One region of the Caldimonas thermodepolymerans genome, then DNA from elsewhere that is predicted to be linked to it. Evidence: predicted binding sites of a transcription regulator. Region 1 holds the regulator's gene; the other holds the start of a gene.
The links. Region 1 encodes HrcA, which represses chaperone genes, less so after heat shock. Its sites were predicted from a motif close to TTAGCACTCNNNNNNNNNGAGTGCTAA; they were not measured.
Positions count from the first base shown of each region.

Region 2: groES (co-chaperone GroES) is a predicted target of HrcA. The motif match lies at 2,579-2,605, and genes of this name have one in related genera.

Region 1 covers NZ_CP064338.1:3,111,276-3,122,684, forward strand. Annotated here, with positions in the region: gene IS481_RS14660 (tetratricopeptide repeat protein) at 1-1,089, opposite strand, end outside; gene mutM (bifunctional DNA-formamidopyrimidine glycosylase/DNA-(apurinic or apyrimidinic site) lyase) at 1,177-1,992, shown strand; gene IS481_RS14670 (dynamin family protein) at 2,157-4,145, shown strand; gene mutY (A/G-specific adenine glycosylase) at 4,162-5,208, shown strand; gene IS481_RS14680 (LON peptidase substrate-binding domain-containing protein) at 5,225-5,854, opposite strand; gene rapZ (RNase adapter RapZ) at 5,851-6,768, opposite strand; gene recN (DNA repair protein RecN) at 6,765-8,459, opposite strand; gene IS481_RS14695 (NAD kinase) at 8,459-9,343, opposite strand; gene hrcA (heat-inducible transcriptional repressor HrcA) at 9,472-10,503, shown strand; tRNA gene IS481_RS14705 (tRNA-Ile) at 10,732-10,819, shown strand; gene IS481_RS14710 (hypothetical protein) at 11,088-11,409, opposite strand, start outside.
Region 2 covers NZ_CP064338.1:884,300-895,708, forward strand. Annotated here, with positions in the region: gene yihA (ribosome biogenesis GTP-binding protein YihA/YsxC) at 1-307, shown strand, start outside; gene groL (chaperonin GroEL) at 490-2,124, opposite strand; gene groES (co-chaperone GroES) at 2,184-2,474, opposite strand; gene IS481_RS04365 (quinone oxidoreductase family protein) at 2,691-3,692, opposite strand; gene IS481_RS04370 (3-hydroxyacyl-CoA dehydrogenase) at 3,689-5,035, opposite strand; gene IS481_RS04375 (crotonase/enoyl-CoA hydratase family protein) at 5,049-5,840, opposite strand; gene IS481_RS04380 (Bug family tripartite tricarboxylate transporter substrate binding protein) at 5,873-6,856, opposite strand; gene IS481_RS04385 (fumarylacetoacetate hydrolase family protein) at 7,186-8,070, shown strand; gene IS481_RS04390 (cupin domain-containing protein) at 8,086-9,039, shown strand; gene IS481_RS04395 (FAD-dependent monooxygenase) at 9,041-10,234, shown strand; gene IS481_RS04400 (FAD-dependent monooxygenase) at 10,236-11,409, shown strand, end outside.

The sequences.
Region 1 (11,409 bases):
CTGGGCCTCGGCGGCCTGCGCCAGCAGCAGGTAGGCCTGCGTGACCCCCTCGGCGGGCGAGGCGGTCACGACCTCGATGCTGCCGTCCTCGGTCGGCGTGCTGGTCGGCTGGGTGGATTCGCTGCGCCCTTCGGCCAGCTCCAGGTAGCGCCGCAGCGCCTGCTCGGCCTCGCGCGGCTGCTTCAGCTCCAGGCGCAGCGCGCCCAGGCTCAGCCACGCCGGCGCCAGCGCCGGGTCGACCTGCGTGGCGGTTTCGAGCTGCACGGCCGCCTCGGGGTAGCGCTGCTGGTTGACCAGCGTGCGCACGTAGGACAGCCGGATCGCCGCCGACGCGGGCTTGGCCTGCAGGAAGTCGCGCACGATGGACTCGGCCTGCACCCGCTGCGGCATCAGCTCCAGCGCGAGCAGCGCCACGCCTTCGGCGCTCGGGTCGAGCTTCGCGGCCTCCTGCGCGAGCGCCAGCGCCCGGTCAGGTTCCTCCGCCTGCAGGCGCATGCGCGCGTTGGCCAGCAGCGTGGCCAGGCGCGTCTCGGGCATGGTGGCGTAGGGCTGCAGCGCCTGCTCCAGCACCCCGGCCATGGTCTTGCGGTCGGCCGGCCGCACGAAGAAGCGCGGCAGCGTCGCGATGGTCTCCGGCCGTTCGGCCGCCGGCGTGTTGGCCAGCAACGCGCGCAGCGGGTCCAGCGCCTCGGCGACGCGGTTGAGCCCGACCAGCAGCTGCGCCGCGAACCGGTGCGCCTCGACCGAGCCGGGCACCGCGGTGCGCCAGGCCTGGGCGGCGGCCAGCGCCTGGTCGCCGGCGCGCGCCTGCAAGGCGATCTCGACGGCACGGCGGAACAGCCGCTCGTCGCCGGTCTTGCGTGCACCGTCCAGCAGGATCTCGTAGGCCGCAGCCGCATTGCCGGCACGCAGCTCCATCTCGCCGACCAGCAGCTGGTAGAACAGCGGCGCATCCAGGCCGGACGACTCCACCGGCGCGCGCACGGGGGCGCCGGACGCCGCCGGCGCCTCGGCAGCCACCGCCCAGCTGCCGCCCGCGAGGCTGGCGGCCAACATCAGCAGGCGGAACGAGGACACGGCAGACGGCATGGAAGGCACTCCCTGTGATGGTGCGGGCATCCGCGCGGCGCGGGGACGACCGTGTCTGATTCTACGGAGCCCCCGATAATTCCCCTCATGCCCGAGTTACCGGAAGTCGAAGTCACGCGGCTGAGCTTTGCCGACCGCATCCAGGGCGCCCGCATCGAGGCGGTGCGCCTGGGCAAGCCGTTGCGCTGGCCGCTCGGCTGCGCGCCCGAGCGCCTGGTGGGCCAGGCCGTCGGCACGGTCAGCCGGCGCGGCAAGTACCTGTGGATGGCGCTCGACGAGGGCGGCTTGCTGCTGCACCTGGGGATGTCCGGGTCGCTGCGCTTCGCGCCGCTGGCCCCGCCACCCGGCCCGCACGACCATTTCGACCTGGCCACCGACCGCGGCCTGCTGCGCCTGCACGACCCGCGCCGCTTCGGCGCCGTGGTGTGGGCCCCGGCGCTGGACGCGCCGCCCGCGGTCAAGCTGCTCGGCACGCTGGGCATCGAGCCGTTCGACCCGGCCTTCGACGGCGCCTACCTACACCAGCGGCTGCGCGGGCGGCGCGTGTCGATCAAGCAGGCGCTGCTGGCCGGCGACATCGTCGTCGGCGTGGGCAACATCTACGCGTCCGAGGCGCTGTTCGGCGCGGGCATCGATCCGCGCACCGCCGCCGGGCGGATCGGCCTGGCGCGCTGCGAGCGCCTGGCGGCATCGATCCGGACCACCCTGCGCCGCGCGCTGGAGGTCGGGGGCTCGACCCTGCGCGACTTCCGCAACGCCGAGGGGCAAAGCGGCTACTTCCAGCTCGAGACCCAGGTCTACGACCGCGAGGGCCTGCCCTGCCGGCGCTGCGGGACCCCGGTGCGCCGCATCCAGCAGGGCCAGCGGTCGACCTTCTTCTGTCCTCAGTGCCAGCGCCGCTGAGCCGCGGCGGATGTGACTGCACGTAACACGGATTCCGTTCGCGCCACCGGGTGCACCGCCTGTCCGCGCCCCGGGGGCGGCCCGCCCCTGCGCCCCGCAGCCTTGGGCTACCATGCGCCCTCGGCTACTATTTGCTGTTCCCCCTTAGCCTGCTGCCCCTTTCCATGGTGCCGTCCTTTGCGAACAAGCTCGATGCGCTCGGCGCATGGCGTGCCGATCTGGAATCGCGGCTGGGCGAGCTGTCGCGCTTCCTGTTCGACCACGACCTGCTGGATCCGCCGACCTCCGCACTGCTGGATTCGCTGACCCAGCGCCTGGCGGGCGAGAAGCTGGTCGTCGCCTTCGTCGCCGAGTTCTCCCGCGGCAAGTCGGAGCTGATCAACGCGATCTTCTTCGCCGACACGGGCCGGCGCATCCTGCCGGCCACCCCCGGTCGCACGACCATGTGCCCGGTCGAGCTGAGCTACGACCCGGACGAGCCGCCGTCGCTGAAGCTGCTGGACATCGACACCCGACTGGGCAGCGCCTCGCTGGCCGAGCTGCGCGGGCACCCGAGCGCGTGGAAGCAGGTCGAGCTGAACATCAAGCGCCCCGACCTGCTGGCCGAGGAGCTGCTGCAGGTGATGCAGACGCGCAAGGTGCCCAAGGAAGCGGCGCGCGAACTGGGCTTCTGGGACGACGACCGGCCGGAGGACAACCCGCCGGTCGACGCGGCCGGGATGGTCGAGGTGCCGGCGTGGCGCCACGCCATCATCAACTACCCGCACCCGCTGCTCAAGCGCGGGCTGGTGGTGCTCGACACGCCCGGCCTGAACGCGATCGGCGCCGAGCCGGAGCTGACGGTGAGCCTGCTGCCCTCGGCGCACGCGACGGTCTTCATCCTCGCGGCCGACACCGGCGTGACCAAGTCGGACCTGACGATCTGGCGCGAGCACCTGTGCGGCCAGCCGCTGGCGCGCTACGTCGCGCTGAACAAGATCGACTCGCTGAGCGACCCGCTCAGCCCCAGCGCCGAGGTGGAGATCCACATCGCCCGCCAGCGCGCGCTGACGGCGCAGACGCTGGGCATCCCCGAGAACCGCGTGTTCCCGATCTCGGCCAAGCAGGCGCTGGCCGGGCGGGTCAGCGGCGACGCCGACGTCCTGCGCGCCAGCCGCATCCTCGCGCTGGAAGACGCGCTGGGCCACCAGCTGCTGCCGCAGCGCCGCGAGGTGCTCGAACGCGTGGTGCTCGACGGCACCAGCCAGATCACCGCGCAGATCGGCCGGCGCCTGAACGACCGGCGCCGCCAGCTGGCCGAACAGCTGCTCGAGCTGCGCGGCCTGCGCGGCAAGAACAGCAACATGGTCGGCATGATGCTCAAGCGCGTCGAGGCCGAAAGCGCCGAGTTCGAGCAGTGCATCGCCCGCGTGCAGGCCATGCGCTCGGTGCACACGCGCATGCTCAAGGACGCGCTGACGACCATCAGCAACGACGTGGTGCGCGAGCAGACCGACATGCTGCAGGAGAAGCTGCGCAGCTCGGTGCTGAACTTCGGCGTCAAGCGTGCCTTCTCGGACATGTGCGCCGTGCTGCGCGAGCAGCTGCGCAAGGCACAGACCCAGGGCCACGAGATCCACGACATGCTGGGGGCTTCGTTCACCAAGCTGAACGCGGAGTTCGGCTTCGGCCTGTCGGTGCCGGCGGCGCCCGACCTGTCCCAGTTCATCGCCGACCTGGACATGATCGAGCGCAACTACATCCAGTACCTGGGGCTGTCGCACGCGCTGCGGCTGTCGCAGCACCGCTTCATGGAGCAGTTCCGGCGCATGCTGGTGTCCAAGCTGCGCGTCGTGTTCGAGGGCGCGAGCGGCGAGCTGGAACTGTGGAACAAGACCGCCTCGTCGCAGATCGACTCGCAGCTGCGCGAGCGCCGGCGCAACTTCAAGCGCCGCCGCGAATCGCTGGAGCGCATCCAGGCCGCCAGCAACGAGCTCGAGGCGCGCATCCAGGAAGTGAGCGCCCAGGAGGAACGCCTGCGCCACCTGCAGGCGCGCCTGGCGACGCTCATCGAAGGCATCGAGATCGCCGCGACCGGGCCGCTGCCGATGGGCGGCATCGAATCGGTCACCATCGAGCTGCCGCTCAACGCACCGGCTTCCGCGCAGGGCTGAGGGTCGACCGCCGCCCATGCCGACCCCGTCTCCGGTCGATGCCGCTCGCCTGCCCGCCGGGTTCGCCGCCCGCGTGATCGCCTGGCAGCGCGAGCACGGGCGCCACCAGCTGCCCTGGCAGCGCACGCGCGACCCGTACCGCGTGTGGCTGTCGGAAATCATGCTGCAGCAGACCCAGGTCACCACGGTGCTGGGCTACTACGAGCGCTTCCTCGCGCGCTTTCCCGACGTGGTCGCGCTGGCCGACGCGCCGCTGGACGAGGTGCTGTCCGCCTGGAGCGGCCTGGGCTACTACAGCCGCGCGCGCAACCTGCACCGCTGCGCGCAGGTGGTGCGCGACGAGCATGGCGGACGCTTTCCCGCCAGCGCCGCCGAACTGGAGCGCCTGCCCGGCATCGGCCGCTCGACCGCCGCCGCGATCGCCGCGTTCTGCTTCGGCGAGCGCGCCGCGATCCTCGACGGCAACGTCAAGCGCGTGCTCACGCGCGTGCTGGGCTACGGCCACGACCTCGCGCAGGCGAAGCACGAGCGCGAGCTGTGGGCGCTGGCCGAGGCGCTGCTGCCCGAACGCGACATGGGCCCCTACACGCAGGGGCTGATGGACCTGGGCGCGACCGTGTGCCTGGCGCGCTCGCCGCACTGCCTGCTGTGCCCGGTGCAGGCCCTGTGCGCGGCCAGCGCCGCGGGCCGGCCGCAGGACTACCCGGTCAAGACACGCAAGCTCAAGCGCAGCCGGCGCGAGAACTGGTGGCTGTGGGCCGAACACGAGGATGCCGTCTGGCTCATGCAGCGCCCGGACACGGGTGTGTGGGCCGGGCTGTACAGCCTGCCGGAGTACCCCAGCCTGGAGGCGCTGCGCGAGGCGGCCGCGCCGCTGGGCGCCGTGCCGGTGGCGCAGCCGCCCATCGAGCATGCACTGACCCACTTCGACTGGGTGCTGCACCCGGTGAAGCTGCAGCTGGAGGACGCGCCGCGCTGGGAAGGCGGTCGCTGGGTCCGCTACGAGGACCTGGGCGCCTACGGGCTGCCCGCGCCGCTGCGCAAGCTGCTCGCGCAGCGCTGAGTCGCGCCGCGCGGGCTCAGTCCTGCAGGATGCCCTTCTGGCGCAGGAACTGGTCGACGAGCTTGAGCCGCACCAGCGGGTCGGGCAGCTCCATCAGCTTCTGGCGCGCGGCCAGCGGGATGGGCAGGATCTCGCACCAGCGGTTGGCGATCCAGCCGGCGTCGTCGAAGCGGTAGGGCTCGAGGAACGGCACCTGGTTGCGCTCCTTGAGGACGCGGATCGCGTTGGCCAGCCCGGTCGCGGAGCCGAGCAGCTCCTCGGTGGGCAAGGTCTGCGCGTCGGGGTCGAGGTAGCGCACGTCCGCGACCCACAGGCCGTTGGGTTCCTGGCGGCTGTCGACCACCTCGAAGCGCCGGCCGCCGCGGCAGCGCACGTGGAGGATGCCCGGCTCGGTGCTGTCGGCCTCGAGCAGCTGCGCCTCGCAGCCGATCGCCTCGAACTCGACCGGCTCGCCCGGACGGCGCACCTCCTGGCCGCGGCGCAGCGCGACCACGCCGAACGGCCGGCCCTCGCGCAGGCAGCTGACCATCAGGTCGAGGTAGCGCGCCTCGAACACCTTCAGCCCCAGCAGGCCGTCGGGAAACAGCACCGACTGCAGCGGAAACAGCGGCAACGGGATCGGGGAAGTGGTGGAAGCAGTGTTCATGCAGCGGCGTCGCGCGCGTCCAGTTCCCGGTGGCGGACCAGGGTGGTGCCACGGCCCTGGAAGCGTCTGGCCAGCTGCTCGGCGCAGTACACCGAGCGGTGCTGCCCCCCGGTGCAACCGATGGCCACGGTGAGGTAGTTGCGTTGGTCCTGCTCGAAGGCCGGCAGCCAGCGGCGCAGGAAGGCTTCGATCTGGGCCACCATCTCCGGCACCTCGGGCTGCGCCTCGAGGTAGGCGATCACGTCGGCATCGCGGCCGGTCAGGGGCCTCAGTTCACGGATGTAGTACGGGTTGGGCAGCACGCGCACGTCGAACACGTAGTCCGCATCCAGCGGCACGCCGTGCTTGAAGGCGAACGACTCGAACACCAGCGTCAGCTGGGCCGCGGGCGCCTGCACCAGGTTGCGGATCCAGCTGCGCAGCTGCGCCGGGCGCAGCTGGCTGGTGTCGATCACCGACGACGCCTGGCGCAGCTCGGCGAGCAGCTCGCGCTCCAGCTCGATGGCCTCGATCAGCGCGCGGTGCGCGGCGGCCAGGTCCGAGTCATGGCGGCCGTCGGACAGCGGATGGCGCCGGCGCGTCTCGGAGAAGCGCCGCACCAGCGTGTCGGTGGAGGCGTCCAGGAACACCTCGCGCACCGTCAGGCCCATGCCGCGCAGCTTGGCCATGGTCGGCAGCAGCAGCGGCAGCGAGCGCGCGCTGCGCACGTCGGCGGCGATCGCCACGCGCGGCGTGAAGCGCGACTGTTCCAGCGACAGGAAGCTCTCGATCAGCTCCGGCGGCAGGTTGTCGACGCAGAAGTAGCCCGCGTCCTCGAGCGCATGCAGCGCCACCGACTTGCCCGAGCCGGAGATGCCGGTGATCAGCACCACCTCGCGCGGCGTGGCGGCAGCGTCGTCGCGTGCCTGGCTCATGGGCGTCTGCGTCCTCGTGACGGGGTGGGGGCTGCCGCGACCGGTGCGGCGGCGGTCTCCAGCATTTCCTGCGCGTGCGCGAAGCTGGTGCCCGACAGCTGCTGCCCGCCCAGCATGCGCGCGATCTCGGCGACGCGCTGCTCGCCCGCGACCGGCCGCACCTCGCTGGTCGTCACGCCCGCGCGCGTGGCCTTGCTGACCACGTAGTGGTGGTCCGCGCAGGCCGCGACCTGCGGCAGGTGGGTCACGGCGAGCACCTGGCGGTCCACGCCCAGCTGCTTCATCAGCCGTCCGACCGTCTCGGCCACCGCGCCGCCCACGCCGGAATCGACCTCGTCGAAGATCAGCGTGCCGGCCTCGCCGAGGCGGCTGGTGGTCACCGCGATGGCCAGCGCGATGCGCGACAGCTCGCCGCCCGAGGCCACCTTGGCCAGCGGCCGCGGCGTGCTGCCTTCATGGCCGGCGACGAGGAACTCCACCGCCTCCAGCCCGAACGACTGCGGCGCGTCAAGCTTCACCAGCGCGACCTCGAAGCGGCCGCCGGCCATGCCGAGCGACTGCATCGCCTGCGTGACGGTGGCGGCCAGCTTCGGCGCGGCCTGCCGGCGTGCCTGCGAGACCTTCCTGGCGGCCTCGTCGTAGCGCTGGCGCGCCTCGGCCGCGGCGCGCTCCAGCGCCTCCAGGTCGGTGGCGGCGTCGAGGCGGCGCAGCTCGTCCTTCCAGCCTTCCAGCAGCGCGGGCAGCTCCTCCGGCGGGCGGCGGTAGCGACGCGCCAGGCTCATCCAGGTGGACAGGCGCTCGTCGAGTTCCTGCAGGCGCTCGGGATCCAGCTCGACGTGGCGCAGGTAGCCGTGCAGGCTGTGCGAGGCGTCCTGCAGCTGCGCCTGCGCGGACTGCAGCACCTCGATCACCGAGGCGAGCGACGCGTCGTACCCGGCCACGTCCTGCAGCTGCTCGACCGCACGCCCGGTCAGCGCGTCGGCGCTCTGGTCGGCCTCGGAGACCGCGTCCAGCGCGGCCTGCACCGCGTCGATCAGCGACTGGGCGTGGGCCAGGCGCCGGTGCTCGGCGTTGAGCTCGTCCCACTCGTCGGCGCCCGGCGCGAGCTTGTCGACCTCGCCGATCTGCCAGGCCAGGCGCTCGCGCTCGCGCTCCAGGTCGGCCTGGCGGGTGCGGGCGTCGTCCAGCAGCTGCTGCGCCTCGCGCCAGGCCTGCCAGGCGGCCGCCAGCGGCTTCAGGTCGGTGCCGGCATAGGCGTCGAGCAGGCCGCGCACGGCGTCGGCGCGCGTCAGGCTCTGCCACGCGTGCTGGCCGTGGATGTCGACCAGCGCCTCGCCCGCGGCGCGCAGCTGGGCCACGGTGGCGGGGCTGCCGTTGATCCACGCGCGGCTCTTGCCCTGCGCGTCGATCGTGCGGCGCAGCAGCAGTTCGTCGGCAATCTCGAAGCCGGCCTCGTCCAGCCAAGGGTGCAGGGCCGGCGGGGTGTCGAACACGGCGGTGATCTCGGTGCGCTGCGCGCCCTCGCGCACGACGCCGGCGTCGCCGCGGCTGCCCAGCGCAAGCTGCAGCGCGTCGATCAGGATGGACTTGCCGGCCCCCGTCTCGCCGGTCAGCACCGAGAAACCCGCCTCGAACTCGACGTCGAGCTCGCTGACGATGACGAAATCCCGCAACGCGATGCGGCGCAGCATCAGGCTCCCACCCCTTCGTTCCAGTGAAGTTTGCGGCGCAAAGTGGCGTAGTAGCTCCAGCCACGCGGGTGCAGGAAGCGCACCTGGTGGGCGGAGCGCTGCACGCGGATGCGGTCGCCGTGCAGCAGGCTCGCCAGGCTTTGCATGTCGAAGTTGGCACTCGCATCCCGGCCCGCGACGATCTCCACCGTCACCTCGCTGGCATCCGGCAGCACGATGGGCCGGTGCGACAGGGTGTGCGGCGCGATCGGGGTCAGCACCCAGCCCTTGATCGCCGGGTGCAGGATGGGGCCGCCCGACGACAGCGCGTAGGCGGTGGAGCCGGTCGGCGAGGCGATGATCAGGCCGTCGGCGCGCAGGTTGGCCATGAACTGGCGGTCCACGTCCACCCGCAGCTCGACCATGCTGGCGGTGGCGCCGCGGCTGACCACGACGTCGTTCATCGCGAAGCCGTCGTAGATCACCTCGCCGTCGCGCACCACCTGCCCTTCCAGCATGGTGCGGTGCTCTTCCTCGAAGTCGCCGTGCAGCATCGGCCCGAGCGAGGCGTGCACCTCGTGGACCGGGATGTCGGTGATGAAGCCGAGCCGGCCCTGGTTGATGCCGATCAGCGGCACGTTGTAGCGGGCCAGCTCGCGCGCGATGTGCAGCATGGTGCCGTCGCCGCCGACCACCACCGCGAGGTCGCAGGCCGCACCGATGCCGTCCACGTCCAGCGTCGGATAGCGCGTGGCCAGCCCGGTGTTGAGCGCGGTGTCGTGCTCCAGCGTCACCTCGGCGCCCTGCCGCAGGATGAACTGGGCAATGTCCTCCAGCACCGGCTCGATCCCCTGGGCCTGGTACTTGCCGATCAACGCAACATGACGGAAACGCGACGACTGCATGGGCGGGATTACACCACAGGGCTCCCCCCGGATTCCGGGCGATCCCGGGGGCGCCAGCGCCACCCGGAACGCAGGCCGGCAAGCCCCACCCTACCCGACGGACGAAGGGGCGGCCTACAATCTTTTGCATGTTGGACCCCCGCTTGGACGAGCGCTCCAGGTTGCTCTTGAAAGCGCTGGTGGAGCGCTACATCGCCGATGGTCAGCCGGTCGGCTCGCGCACGCTGTCCAAGGCGTCCGGACTCGAACTGTCGCCCGCGACCATCCGCAACGTCATGGCCGACCTCGAGGAGCTCGGCCTGATCGCCAGCCCGCACACCTCGGCCGGCCGCGTGCCCACGCCGCGCGGCTACCGGCTGTTCGTCGACACCATGCTGACGGTGCGGCCGCTGGACGTGGAGGCAGCCCCGCCGGCGGTGGCCAGCCAGCTGCAGCCCGACCAGCCCAAGCGCGTGATCGCCAACGCGGCGCAGATGCTGTCGAGCCTGTCGCGCTTCGTCGGCGTCGTGACCACGCCGCGCAAGCCGTCGGTGTTCCGGCACATCGAGTTCCTGCGCCTGTCCGACCGCCGCGTGCTGGTGATCCTGGTCGCGCCCGACGGCGACGTGCAGAACCGGGTGATCTTCACCGAGCGGGACTACACCGACTCGCAGCTGGTCGAGGCGACCAACTTCCTCAACACCCACTACGCCGGGCTGACGATCGAGGAGGTGCGCGCGCGCCTGAAGGACGAGATCGACGCGCTGCGCAGCGAGATCGCCACGCTGATGCAGGCCGCCGTGCAGGCCGGCACCGAGGTGATGGCCGAGGACAGCGAGCAGGTCGTGGTCTCCGGCGAGCGCAACCTGCTGCAGGTGCAGGATTTCTCCAGCGACCTGGACTCGCTGCGCAAGCTGTTCGACCTGTTCGAGCAGAAGACCCAGCTGATGCGGCTGCTGGACGTCTCCAGCCGCGCCGAGGGCGTGCGCATCTACATCGGCGGCGAGAGCCAGGTGGTGCCCTACGAGGAGCTGTCGGTCGTCTCCGCGCCGTATGAAGTGAACGGCCAGATCGTCGGCACCCTGGGCGTGATCGGCCCCACGCGCATGGCCTACGACCGCATGATCCAGATCGTGGACATCACGGCCCGGCTGGTGTCGAACGCGCTCAGCCAGAAGTAGACGCCCACTACAATGCGCGCTTCCCGCGTGCAACGCGCAGGACACGGGCCGGTAGCTCAGTCGGTTAGAGCAGCGGACTCATAAGCTGATGCGTTTTGTCCCGACAGTGTCACGTAAGTCGTTGTTACTATTTGCATTTATCGACAAACAGCGCGTAGCTTCAGTGTTGACCTTTCCACGAACTTTCCGCTGCATAAGTTCGGTATAGACTGTGGGGCTGCGCACATAGGGCCGGACGCCGTGTTGGTTGCAGGCAGCGGACTCATAATCCGTCGACGAAAGTCCACCGTGGGTTCGAATCCCACCCGGCCTACCACGATGTGCGGGGCGCGCTCAACCCTGGGCAAAACTCTTGCCCCACCCCACCCCCTGGCTCGTCCCCCTCACCGCCATGAGACGGGGTAGGGCTCGCGACATGTCGCGGTGCTTACGCTGCTATTTCTCGGCGAGCAGACATCAGCCGGCCCCGGTTCACTTCGGCCCCACGTAGTGCTGGCCGGCCCAGGGCTGCGAGCCGTACGCAGCCCTGTCAACAAAAAGAAAATGGCGGCATCCGCCGCCCTGAACTCTTACTTAGTGCACGACTAGTGCAAAGCTTGCTCCCACGCTGCGTTGTTCTCAGCAGCAGCTGCCGCCAAAGCATGCGCTTCCCTGCGGGCACGCGCTGCGAGCAACAGCTTGCGAGCATCCTTCATCACGGTGTGCGACCAGGGCGCGCCCGCTTCCTTCGTGCATCGAAGGCTCGCGTAGCGCGCAGCGTGCGTCACTGCGCCGATGTCACCGTCAGCTACTTCGAGCAGGTCAGCTAGACGAACGTTGTTCACATAGATTGTTGTCAGCTTGCCGCCTCCCGGCTTGAAGACACACACGCGGATGCCTGGCATCCCGCGGTGAGTTTTGACAGCA
Region 2 (11,409 bases), 1.6 Mb from region 1:
GCTGGTCGATTCGCGCCACGGGCTCAAGGAGCTGGACCACCAGCTGCTGCGCTTCGTCGCGCCGCGCGTCGGCTCGGGCCAGGTGCGCCTGCTGGTGGTGCTGACCAAGGCCGACAAGCTCAACCGCAAGGAGGCCAACGAAGCGCTGCGTGGGGCCGGGGCGGCGCTGGGCGAGTTCGTCACCGACGAGGCCGACATCGGCATCACGCTGTTCTCGGCGCTGAAGAAGACCGGGCTGGAAGACCTGGCGACCACGCTGTACGACTGGGCACACCCCGAGGCGCCGCCGGGCGCAGCCGAGGACTGAGCGGGCGTTTCCTCGGCGCAGCCCGCACCTGTCCGGACCTGCCTGCCTGAAATGCCCTGGCCGCCGCGCGGCCGGGCAGGTGCGCCGCCCCGGCCGCACGCATGCGGCCTTTGCGAGGGGCCAAAGAAAAGGCCGCCTTGCGGCGGCCTTCCTGGCGAAAGTTCGGCGTGTGGCCGGACCGATTACATGTCCATGCCCATGCCGCCCATGCCGCCCGCACCGGGGGCCGGGGTCTCGTCCTTCGGCGCTTCGGCGACCATGCACTCGGTGGTCAGCATCAGCGAGGCGACCGAGGCGGCGTTCTGCAGCGCGGTACGGGTCACCTTGGTCGGATCCAGGATGCCCATCTCGATCATGTCGCCGTAGGTGTCGTTGGCGGCGTTGAAGCCGAAGTTGCCCTTGCCTTCCAGCACCTTGTTGATCACGACCGAGGGCTCGCCACCGGCGTTGGCGACGATCTCGCGCAGCGGGGCTTCGATGGCCTTCAGCACCAGCTTGATGCCGGCGTCCTGGTCCACGTTCTCGCCCTTCAGCTCGCCGACGGCCTGGCGGGCACGCAGCAGGGCCACGCCACCGCCGGGCACGATGCCTTCTTCAACGGCAGCGCGGGTGGCGTGCAGCGCGTCTTCCACGCGGGCCTTCTTCTCCTTCATCTCGACTTCGGTGGCGGCACCGACCTTGATCACCGCCACGCCGCCGGCCAGCTTGGCCACGCGCTCCTGCAGCTTCTCGCGGTCGTAGTCGGAGGTGGCTTCCTCGATCTGGACGCGGATCTGCTTGACGCGGGCTTCGATGTCGGCCGCAGCACCAGCGCCGTCGATGATGGTGGTGTTTTCCTTGGCCACTTCGACGCGCTTGGCCTGACCCAGGTCAGCCAGCTGCACCTTCTCGAGCGTCAGGCCGACTTCTTCCGAAATCACCTTGCCGCCGGTCAGGATGGCGATGTCTTCCAGCATGGCCTTGCGGCGGTCGCCGAAGCCCGGGGCCTTGACGGCGCAGACCTTCAGGATGCCGCGGATGGTGTTGACCACCAGGGTGGCCAGCGCTTCGCCTTCGACGTCCTCGGCGATGATCAGCAGCGGACGGCCGGCCTTGGCGACCTGCTCCAGGGTCGGCAGCAGGTCACGGATGTTGCTGATCTTCTTGTCGTACAGCAGGACGAACGGGTTCTCGAGGATCGCGGCCTGCTTGTCGGGATTGTTGATGAAGTACGGCGACAGGTAGCCGCGGTCGAACTGCATGCCCTCGACGACTTCGAGTTCGTTCTGCAGCGACTTGCCGTCCTCGACCGTGATCACGCCTTCCTTGCCGACCTTGTCCATCGCGTCGGCAATGATCTGGCCGATCGAGGAGTCGGAGTTGGCGGAGATCGCGCCGACCTGGGCGATTTCCTTGGAGGTGGTGGTCGGCTTGCTGATCTTCTTCAGCTCGTCCACCAGGGCGGCGACGGCCTTGTCGATGCCGCGCTTCAGGTCCATCGGGTTCATGCCGGCGGCCACGTACTTCATGCCCTCGCGCACGATGGCCTGGGCCAGCACGGTGGCGGTGGTGGTGCCGTCACCGGCGTTGTCGCTGGTCTTGGAAGCGACTTCCTTGACCATCTGGGCGCCCATGTTCTGGAGCTTGTCCTTCAGCTCGATTTCCTTGGCGACCGACACGCCGTCCTTGGTCACGGTCGGGGCGCCGAACGAGCGCTCCAGGACCACGTTGCGGCCCTTCGGGCCCAGGGTCACCTTGACGGCGTTGGCCAGGATGTTGACACCCTCGACCATGCGGGCACGGGCGTCACCGCCGAAGACCACGTCTTTTGCTGCCATGTCTGATTACTCCGAATGCTTTGAAACTTGTAAGGGGAACCGTTCAGCGACGCCGACGATCACTTCTCGATGACGGCGAAGAGGTCTTCCTCGCGCATCACCAGCAGCTCTTCGCCATCGACCTTGACGGTCTGGCCGCTGTACTTGCCGAACAGCACGCGGTCGCCCACCTTGACGTTCAGGGCCACGAAATCGCCCTTGTCGTTGCGCTTGCCCGGGCCCACCGCCAGGACTTCGCCCTGGTCAGGCTTTTCGGCGGCGTTGTCGGGGATCACGATGCCCGCAGCGGTCTTGGTTTCTTGTTCGAGGCGCTTGACGATCACGCGATCGTGCAACGGACGAAGTTTCATTGCATCTCCTTGAAGAGGAAGGCACGTCTGGAATAAGAATGAGCGCACGTGAGCGCTCATTAACTTTCAGGATGAGCCCCGGGAATGCGGCTCGTCCGAAACTACTAGCACTCTCCGGCAGAGAGTGCTAACAGCCTCATTATAGGGGTGGTCGGAGGCCTTTCAAGGGTGACCATCAGGGACGACGGGGCCGGCGTGGCCGGCCCCGCCCGGGGCTCAGCCGGCCTCGGGCTGCACCACGAGCAGCGGCTTGCCGGTGGACCGGCGGTGCTCCAGCCGTTCCAGCCCTTCGGCCAGGGTGTCGAAGGAATGGCGCGCGGCGATCACGATGTCGAGCGAGCCGTCCAGCAGGCTGGCGAAGACCGCATCCGCACGGGACTGCACCACCGGCTGCGACTCCATGTGGTCGGCCAGGCGCGGGCGGGTCAGGAACAGCGAGCCGGCCTCGCCCAGCTCGATCGGGTCGAGGTCGTCCAGCGGGCCGGACACCGAGCCGAAGTTGACCACCAGGCCGCGCTTGCGGGTGGCCCGGAAGCTGTCGCGCAGGGTCTCGCGGCCGACCGCGTCGAACACCACGTCGACCCCGTGGCCGCCGGTGGCGTCGCGGACGGCGTCGGCGAAGCGGCCGCCGTCATAGTCCAGCACCTGGTCGGCGCCGAGGGCACGGATGCGTCCGGCGCGGGCGGCCGAGCTGGTGGTGGCGAACACTCGCACGCCGAGGCGGCGCGCCATCTGCACCAGGATCTGCCCGATGCCGCCGGAGGCCCCGTGGACCAGGCAGCTCATGCCGGGCGCAAGGCGCGCGACGTCGTACGCCAGGTAATGCGCGGTGCAGCCGTGGAACATGCTGGCCGCGGCCATGTCCAGCCCCAGCCGGTCGGGCACGCGGGCCAGCAGGCGCGCCGGCACGCAGGCGTACTCGGCGAAGCTGCCCCAGGCGATGCACCAGGCGACCCGGTCGCCCGGGGCGAAGCCGGCGACCTCCTGCCCGGTGGCGACCACCCGGCCCGCGCCCTCGATGCCCAGGGTGCAGGGCAGGCGGACCGGGTAGGTGCGGGATTGCCGGTACTTGCCCTGCCGGGTGTGGATGTCCATGAAGTTCATCCCGGCATGGCTGACCTGCACCAGCACTTCGCCCGGGCCCGGCGCCGGCACGGGGATGTCGGCCAGCACCATCACCTCCGGGCCGCCGTAGGCCTCGATGCGGACGCACTTCACCGCGCGGCCTCCCGGTCGCGGAAGCTGCGGCCGGTGCGGGCCAGTTCCAGCAGCAGCGGTGCGGGCTGCCACCAGTAGCCGTGCTCGGCATGCATGCGCTGCACCGTCTCGGCCACGCGTTGCAGCCCGATCCGGTCGGCGAAGTACATCGGGCCGCCTCGCTCGGCCGGGAAGCCGTAGCCGGTGACGAAGGCGATGTCGATGTCGCTGGCGCGCAGGGCGACGCCCTGCTCGAGCAGGCGGGCGCCCTCGTTGACCATGCTGAACAGGCAGCGTTCCAGGATCTCGTCCTCGCCGATCGGGCGCCGGGCGATGCCCATGCGCGCGGACCGCTCGACGATGTAGGACTCGACCTCGGGGTCGCGGTGCGGGGTGCGGTCGCCCGGCTCGTAGCGGTACCAGCCCTTGCCGGTCTTCTGGCCCATGCGGCCCATGTCGCACAGTTCCAGGATCAGGTCGTTCCAGCGCCGGTCCTTCGGGCGGGTCGGGATCTGCGCCTTGCGCGCCTGCCAGCCCACGTCGTTGCCCGCCATGTCGTGCACCGCGAATACGCCCATCGCGTAGCCGAAGCACTCCAGCACGGCGTCCACCTCGTGCGGCAGGGCGCCGTCCTCGACGAGGAAGTGCGCCTCGCGGATGTACTGCCGGAACAGCGCGTTGCCGATGAAGCCGGGGTAGACGCGCGAGACCACCGCGACCTTGCCCAGCCGGCGGCCGAGGTCCATCAGGGTGGCGACGACGTCCGGCGCGGTGGCGGCGCCGCGCACCACCTCGAGCAGCTTCTGCACGTGCGCCGGGCTGAAGAAGTGGGCCCCGGCGACGTCGGCGGGGCGGCCGGTGGCGGCGGCGATCTCGTCGATGTCCAGGCCCGAAGTGTTGGTCGCGAGGATCGCGCCCGGCTTCACCAGCGCGTCCAGCTTCGAGAAGATGTCGCGCTTGAGGGCCATGTCCTCGAACACCGCCTCGATCACGAGGTCGACGCCGGCCAGCGCGTCGAGCGAGGTGGCGCCCTGGATGCGCGCCAGGCGCTCGGCCACGGTGGCCTCGTCGAGCCGGCCGCGGCGCACGCTGAAGGCGTAGTTGTCGCGCACGCGCTGCAGGCCCCGCTCGAGGGCGGCCGCCTCGACGTCCACGAGGATCACCGGCAGGCCGGCGTTGGCCATCGCCATCGCGATGCCGCCGCCCATCGTGCCGGCGCCGATCACGCCCACCGAGCCGATGGGGCGCAGCGGCGTGCCGGGCGGGATGTCGGGAATGACGCCGGCCTCGCGGCGGGCGCGCTCGACGTGGGCCAGCGCGAGCTCGCGCGCGCTCGCGTCGACGGGAGTCAGGAGGGTGCTCATCTCGCCGCTCTCCTCAGGCCTGGCCGGGCTTCGGGGCGAGCGGCCTGGCCCGGCCCTCGAGGAAGGCGCGCAGGCGCTCGGCCGCCTCGGGCGGGCGCTGCATGCTCGAGCTGAGGTACTCGATGAACAGGCCGTCGTCGTGCGAGGCGTCGGCGACGCGCGGGAGCACGTTGATGATGCGCCAGTTGGTGTCGGGCGTGTTGGAGGCGACCCGTGCCGCCAGCTCCATCGCCTTGTTCAGCGCCTCGCCCTCTGGCACCACGTAGCGCACGATGTGCACGCGCTCGGCCTCGTCGGCGTTGAGCAGGCGGCCGGTCAGCATCATGTCTGCCATCACGGTGAAGCCGACCACGCGCTGGATGCGCACCGACCCGCCCCCACCGACGAAGATGCCGCGCTGCCCCTCGGGCAGGCCGAAGAACGCGGTGCGGTCGCACACCCGGATGTGGGCCGCGGTGGCCAGCTCCAGGCCGCCGCCGACGACCGCGCCGTGCAGCGCCGCGATCCACGGGATCGGGCCGCGCGCGATCTGGTCGAACACCTCGTGCCACGAGTGGCGCCGGCGCTTGCGCGGCGGCACCTGGTTGGTGGCCCGGGCCAGGGCCTCGTTGAGGTCCAGCCCGGCGCTGAAGTTCGGCCCGTGGCCGTGCAGCACCGCCACGTCGGCTTCCTCGTGCGCGCGGGCGATCGCCTCGCGCAGCGCGTTGATGACGGGCTCGTTGATCGCGTTGCGCTTCTCCGGCCGGTTCAGGCCCACGAGGGCGATGTTGCCCTCCAGGCGGTAGGTGACAAGTTCCTGGGTCATGGAAATGGGTGCGAAACGGGAGGGAGGGCGGCTCACTGGGGCTTGAAGCCGGAGGCCTTGATGACCGGTGCCCACTGCTCGAAGTCGGCCTGCAGGCGCTTCTCCGTCTGGGCGGCCGGGCGGAAGTCGGGCTGCATCGCGAACTTCTCGATCAGCGACTGCTGCACCTCGGGTGTGGCCAGAGCCTTGCTGACCGCGTCCTGCATCTGTGCGACCTCGCCGGCGCTGGCGCGCGCGTGGGTCCACACGCCATACCAGGCTTCGCCGGCGGTGACCGGGAAGCCGTGCTCGGCGAAGGTCGGCACGTCCGGCATCAGCGGCGAGCGGTTGGCGGTCAGCACGCCGACGATGCGCAGCTTGCCGTCCTTGACGAAGGGCGTGACTTCACCGGCGACCATCAGGCCGGCGGCGACGTGGCCGGGGATCAGGTCGGTGATCAGCGGGCCGTTGCCCTTGTACGGGACGATGGTGGCTTCCACGCCGATCACCTTGGCGAGCTGCAGCCCCAGGAAGTGGTTGTGGCCGCCCGCGCCGGCGGTGCCGAACTGGGCATCGCCCGGGGCGGCCTTCAGCGAGTTGACCAGGTCGGTGGGGGTGCGCACCTTGGAGTCGCCGCCGACGACGAGGCCCAGCGGATAGGACGTCACGCTCGCGACCGGTTTCAGGTCCTTGAGCGGGTCGTAGCCGGAGGCCATGCCGGTCAGGGCAGGGAACACCACGGCACTGAAGGGCATGAGCGCGAACACGGGCTTGCCCGCGGGGGTGTTGGCGAGTTCGCGCAGCGCGATGGTGCCGAGCGCGCCCGTGCGGTTCTCGACCACCACCGGCTGCTTCAGGTACTCGGGCAGCTTCTGCGCGAGCACGCGGGCCACGGCGTCCGACGTGCCGCCCGGCGCGAACCCGACCAGCATCGTGACCGGGGTCGGCTGCGACTGCTGCGCGAGGGCCGCGCCGCCGCACAGCGCGATGGCGTGCGCGAGGGCGAGCCGGAAGAGCGGCTTGAGCTTGGAAGGCATGTTTGTCTCCTGTGTCTAGGGATGTGTCGGCACGTCGCCGTGGGTCCAGGCGGTTGGAAATCCGGACGCTGTGCGAAGTGGACCACTGCACGGGCGGTCGACATAGCCGCTGGCGGAGAACCCATCCATCTCCGAACGAGATCGATGCCTGGGGTTTACCCATGGACGCACAGCATGACACGGCAGCGATGCCGGGGCGGTGCGGGGGGTTCTCTTTTCGAGATGGCTCGGATCTCCGCTGCCGCCTTTCTGGCGGACCTTGCGGCTGCTCTACTGACGCCGGTTTCGAGACATGGCTGACGCCACCGGCGCAGCAGGCAAGGAGCAACATGAAGATCGTTCGATACAACGGAGGCCACGTCGGCATCTCCGACACGTGCAAGGTCGTCGACGTGAGCCACCTGTGCGGGGCGGGCCCGGACGAGTGGCCGCCCGTGGGGATCAACCGCCTGATCCGCGACTTCGACGCGCTGCGTCCGCAGCTGGAGCAGCTGCTCGCATCGGAGCCGGGCGTGCCGCTGGAGTCGGTGCGCCTGGAAACGCCGGTGCCGTGGCCGAACAAGCTGGTCGCCTACCCGGTCAACTACCACGACCACGCCAGGGAGATGGCCTCCAGGGGGCTGGCCAACATCCAGGGCTACTTCCTGAAGGCGAACTCCTCGCTGGTCGGCCCGGCGGACCGCATCGAGCTGCCCGCGCTCAGCGGCCGCGAGATCCACCACGAGTGCGAGATCGCACTGATCATCGGCAAGCAGGGGCGCCAGATCCCGCTCGAGCGGGCGCTGGACCACGTGTTCGGCTACGCCTGCCTGATGGACATGACGGTGCGCGGCAAGGAAGAGCGCGTGTTCCGCAAGTCCTACGACACCTTCACGCCGGTCGGCCCGTGGATCACCACCGCCGACGAAGTGCCGGACCCGAAGGATATCGGCATGAAGCTGTGGGTCAACGGCCAGCTGCGCCAGCAATCCAACACGCGGGACCTGATCGTCGACATCGCGAACATGGTCGCGATCGCGTCGTCGGCGTCGACGCTGTACCCCGGCGACATCATCGCCACCGGAACGCCGGCGGGGGTCGACAAGGTGCTGGCGGGCGACGAGGTGACCATCGAGGTCGAGCACGTCGGAAGGATGTCGCTGCCGGTGGTGCAGGGCACGCACGGGGCCAACGTGGTGTTCGACAAGCCCTACGAATTCGTCCGCCATTCCTGATCCCCGGAGGCATCCATGAACGACAACAAGCAACGCCTGCAGGCCGCCACCAACCTCGACGAGCTGTACCCGGTGCTCGACGCGCTGCGCATGACGCCGGGCTGGCACAAGAAGCGCCCCTCGCTGTGGCCCGAGCCGCGCACCCGGTTCCAGCCGCTGCACTGGAGCTACGACGTGGGCCGCGTCGCTCTGGACCAGGCCGGCCGCTGGATCGGCATGGAGCTGGCCGAGCGCCGCAACCTGCTGCTGTTCAACCCGGTCGGCGACAACGACTACGACTCGGTGCGCACCCTGGTGGTCGCGTTCCAGATGCTCAAGCCGGGGGAGCACGCCCGCGCCCACTGGCACACCCCGAACGCGATGCGCTTCGTGCTCGACGCCGAGGACGGTTGCTACAGCATCGTCAACGGGGTGAAGGTGCCGATGCGCACCGGCGACGTGCTGCTGACGCCGGCCTACGCCTGGCACAGCCACTACAACGAGGGCCAGGGCAACGCCTACTGGATCGACATCCTGGACGTGCCGCTGGTGCACCTGCTGGAGCCGATGTTCTGGGAGGAGCACCCGGAGCGCTACCAGCCGGTCACTGCCGAGCCCGAGGAGCACCCGTTCTACCGCCCGCATGCACGCAACCGCGAGCTGCTTGCGGCCGCGGCGCCGCAGGACGGCGTGCGGCGCGTCCTGCTGGACACCGCCAACGAGATCAAGACCTTCGACATCGGCTTCACCGCGATCGAGGCGGGCTCGCGCCGCGTGCAGCCGCGCACCACGGCCAGTCGGATCATCGCCGTCGGCCAGGGGCGCGGCACCGCGCGCATCGGCGGGCTGACCACGCAATGGGCGCGCGGCGACGTGCTGGCCGTGCCGAGCTGGACACCGTACGAGATCGAGGCGCACGAGGATGCCGTGCTGCTCGAGGCGACCGACACCCCGGTGATGAAGGCCCTGGGTTACTACCGGGAGCAATGAGATGAGCCAGAAAGCGTTGGTCGCAGGCGGCGGCATCGGCGGACTGGCCGTGGCCATCGCGCTGCTGCAGCGGGGTATCGACGTCGAGGTCTACGAGCAGGCCGGCGAGCTGCGCGAGGTCGGCGCCGGCATCCAGATCAGTCCGAACGGCAACCGTGCGCTGCACTCGCTCAACGTGTTCGAGACGCTGCGTGCGCTGTCGTGCGACGCGGACGAGAAGGAAATCCGGCTGTGGAACACCGGGCGCACCTGGAAGCTGTTTTCCGACGGCGACGAGGTGATGCGCAGGTACGGCTTCCCGTACATGACGGTGTTCCGGCCCGACCTGCTGCGCGTGCTCGGCGACGAGGTGCGCCGGCTCAAGCCGGACGCGATCCGCCTCGGTGCGCGCTGCACGGGCGTGACGCAGGACGCCGACGGCGTGACGCTGGAGCTGGCCGACGGCAGCCGCGTGCAGGGCGACTTCCTGGTCGGCGCCGACGGCGTGCATTCGAAGGTGCGACCGGCGCTGTTCGGCGAGGACGAGATCCAGTTCACCGGCATGGTGGTGTGGCGCTCGCTGATCCCGATGGACGTGCTGCCGGACCACATGAAGCGCAACGTCGCGGTGAACTGGGTCGGGCCCGGCGGGCACCTGGTGCATTACCCGGTGCAGGGCGGAAAGATGATGAATTTCGTCGGCACCAAGGAGGGCAACCAGTGGAGCGGCCCCCCGTGGAACGAGCCGTCCAGTCGCGAGGAATGCGCAGCCGCGTTCGAGGGCTGGCACGAGGACATCCACACGATGATCCGCCACGCTCCGGCGGTGCAGAAGTGGGCGCTGTGCCTGCGCGAGTTCCTGCCGCACTGGTCAGTGGGGCGCTGCACGCTGCTGGGCGATGCCTGCCATCCGACCACGCCTTTCCTGGCCCAGGGGGCGGTGATGACCCTCGAGGACGCGGTGGTGCTGGCGCGCTGCGTCGACGCCCACCGCGACGACATCCCGGCCGCGCTGAAGCGCTACGAGGCGCTGCGCATGCCGCGCACCTACGACATGGTGCGCCGCGCGCTGGAGAACGGCCGGCGCATCCACGCGCGGGAGCTGGGCGATCCGGCCAGCGCCGAGATCTTCGGCGCACGCGAATGGTCACAAGGCGCGGTCGGCGACCGCTACGAGTGGCTCTACAGCTATCAGGCAGAAACGGTGGCGATCTGACATGCGGACACTCAAGGCAATCGTGGTAGGGGGTGGCATCGGCGGCCTCGCGGCAGCCATCGCGCTCCTGCAGCGGGGCATCGACGTCGAGGTCTACGAGCAGGCCGGCGAGCTGCGCGAGTTCGGCGCCGGCATCCAGATCAGCCCGAACGGCAACCGCGCGCTGCACGCGCTGGGCGTGTTCGAGGCGCTGCGGGCACTGTCGTGCGACGCCGACGGCAAGGAGATCCGCCTGTGGAACACCGGTCGGATGTGGCCGCTGTTCAACCTGGGCGACCAGGCGATCCGCAAGTACGGCTTCCCGTACATGACGGTGTTCCGGCCCGACTTGCTGCGCGTGCTCGGCGAGCGGGTGCGCCGGCTCAAGCCGGATGCGATCCACCTGAACGCGCGTTGCGTGGGCTTCGCGCAGACCGGCGATGGCGTGTCGGTGCAGCTGGCCGACGGCCGCTGGGTGCATGGCGACCTGCTGCTGGGCGCCGACGGGGTGCACTCGGTGATGCGCGGGCTGCTGCACGGGCCCGACGAGATCCAGTTCACCGGCATGGTGGCGTGGCGCGCCCTGATCCCGATGGAGGCGCTGCCCTCGCACCTGGTGCGCAACGTGGCGCTGAACTGGATCGGCCCGGGCGGGCACCTGGTGCACTACCCGGTGCAGGGCGGGCGGCTGATGAACTTCGTCGGCACGCTCGAGGGCGACCGGTGGGGCGGCCCGCCGTGGCAGGAGCCGTCCACGCGCGAGGCCTGCGCGCAGGCGTTCGCGGGCTGGCACGAGGACATCCACACGATGATCCAGGCCGCCCCTTCGGTGACGCGCTGGGCCATGTGCCTGCGGCCGTTCCTGGAGCGCTGGACGGTGGGCCGCGCGACGCTGTCCGGCGACGCCTGCCATCCCACGCTGCCGCTGCTGGGGCAGGGGGCGGTGTCGTCCATCGAGGACGGCATCGTGCTGGCGCGCTGCCTCGAGAAATACGACGACGTGCCGACCGCCCTGCAGCGCTACGAGGCGGTGCGGCGCCCGCACACCTACGCGATGGTGCACGGCTCGTCGGAGAACCTCTACCGCTTCCACAACCCCGTGCTGGCCACGCCGGAGACGGCCGAGCCCTTCATCAGCCGCGAATGGCAGACCCAGGCCATCAGCGACCGATACGACTGGCTGTTCACCTACGACG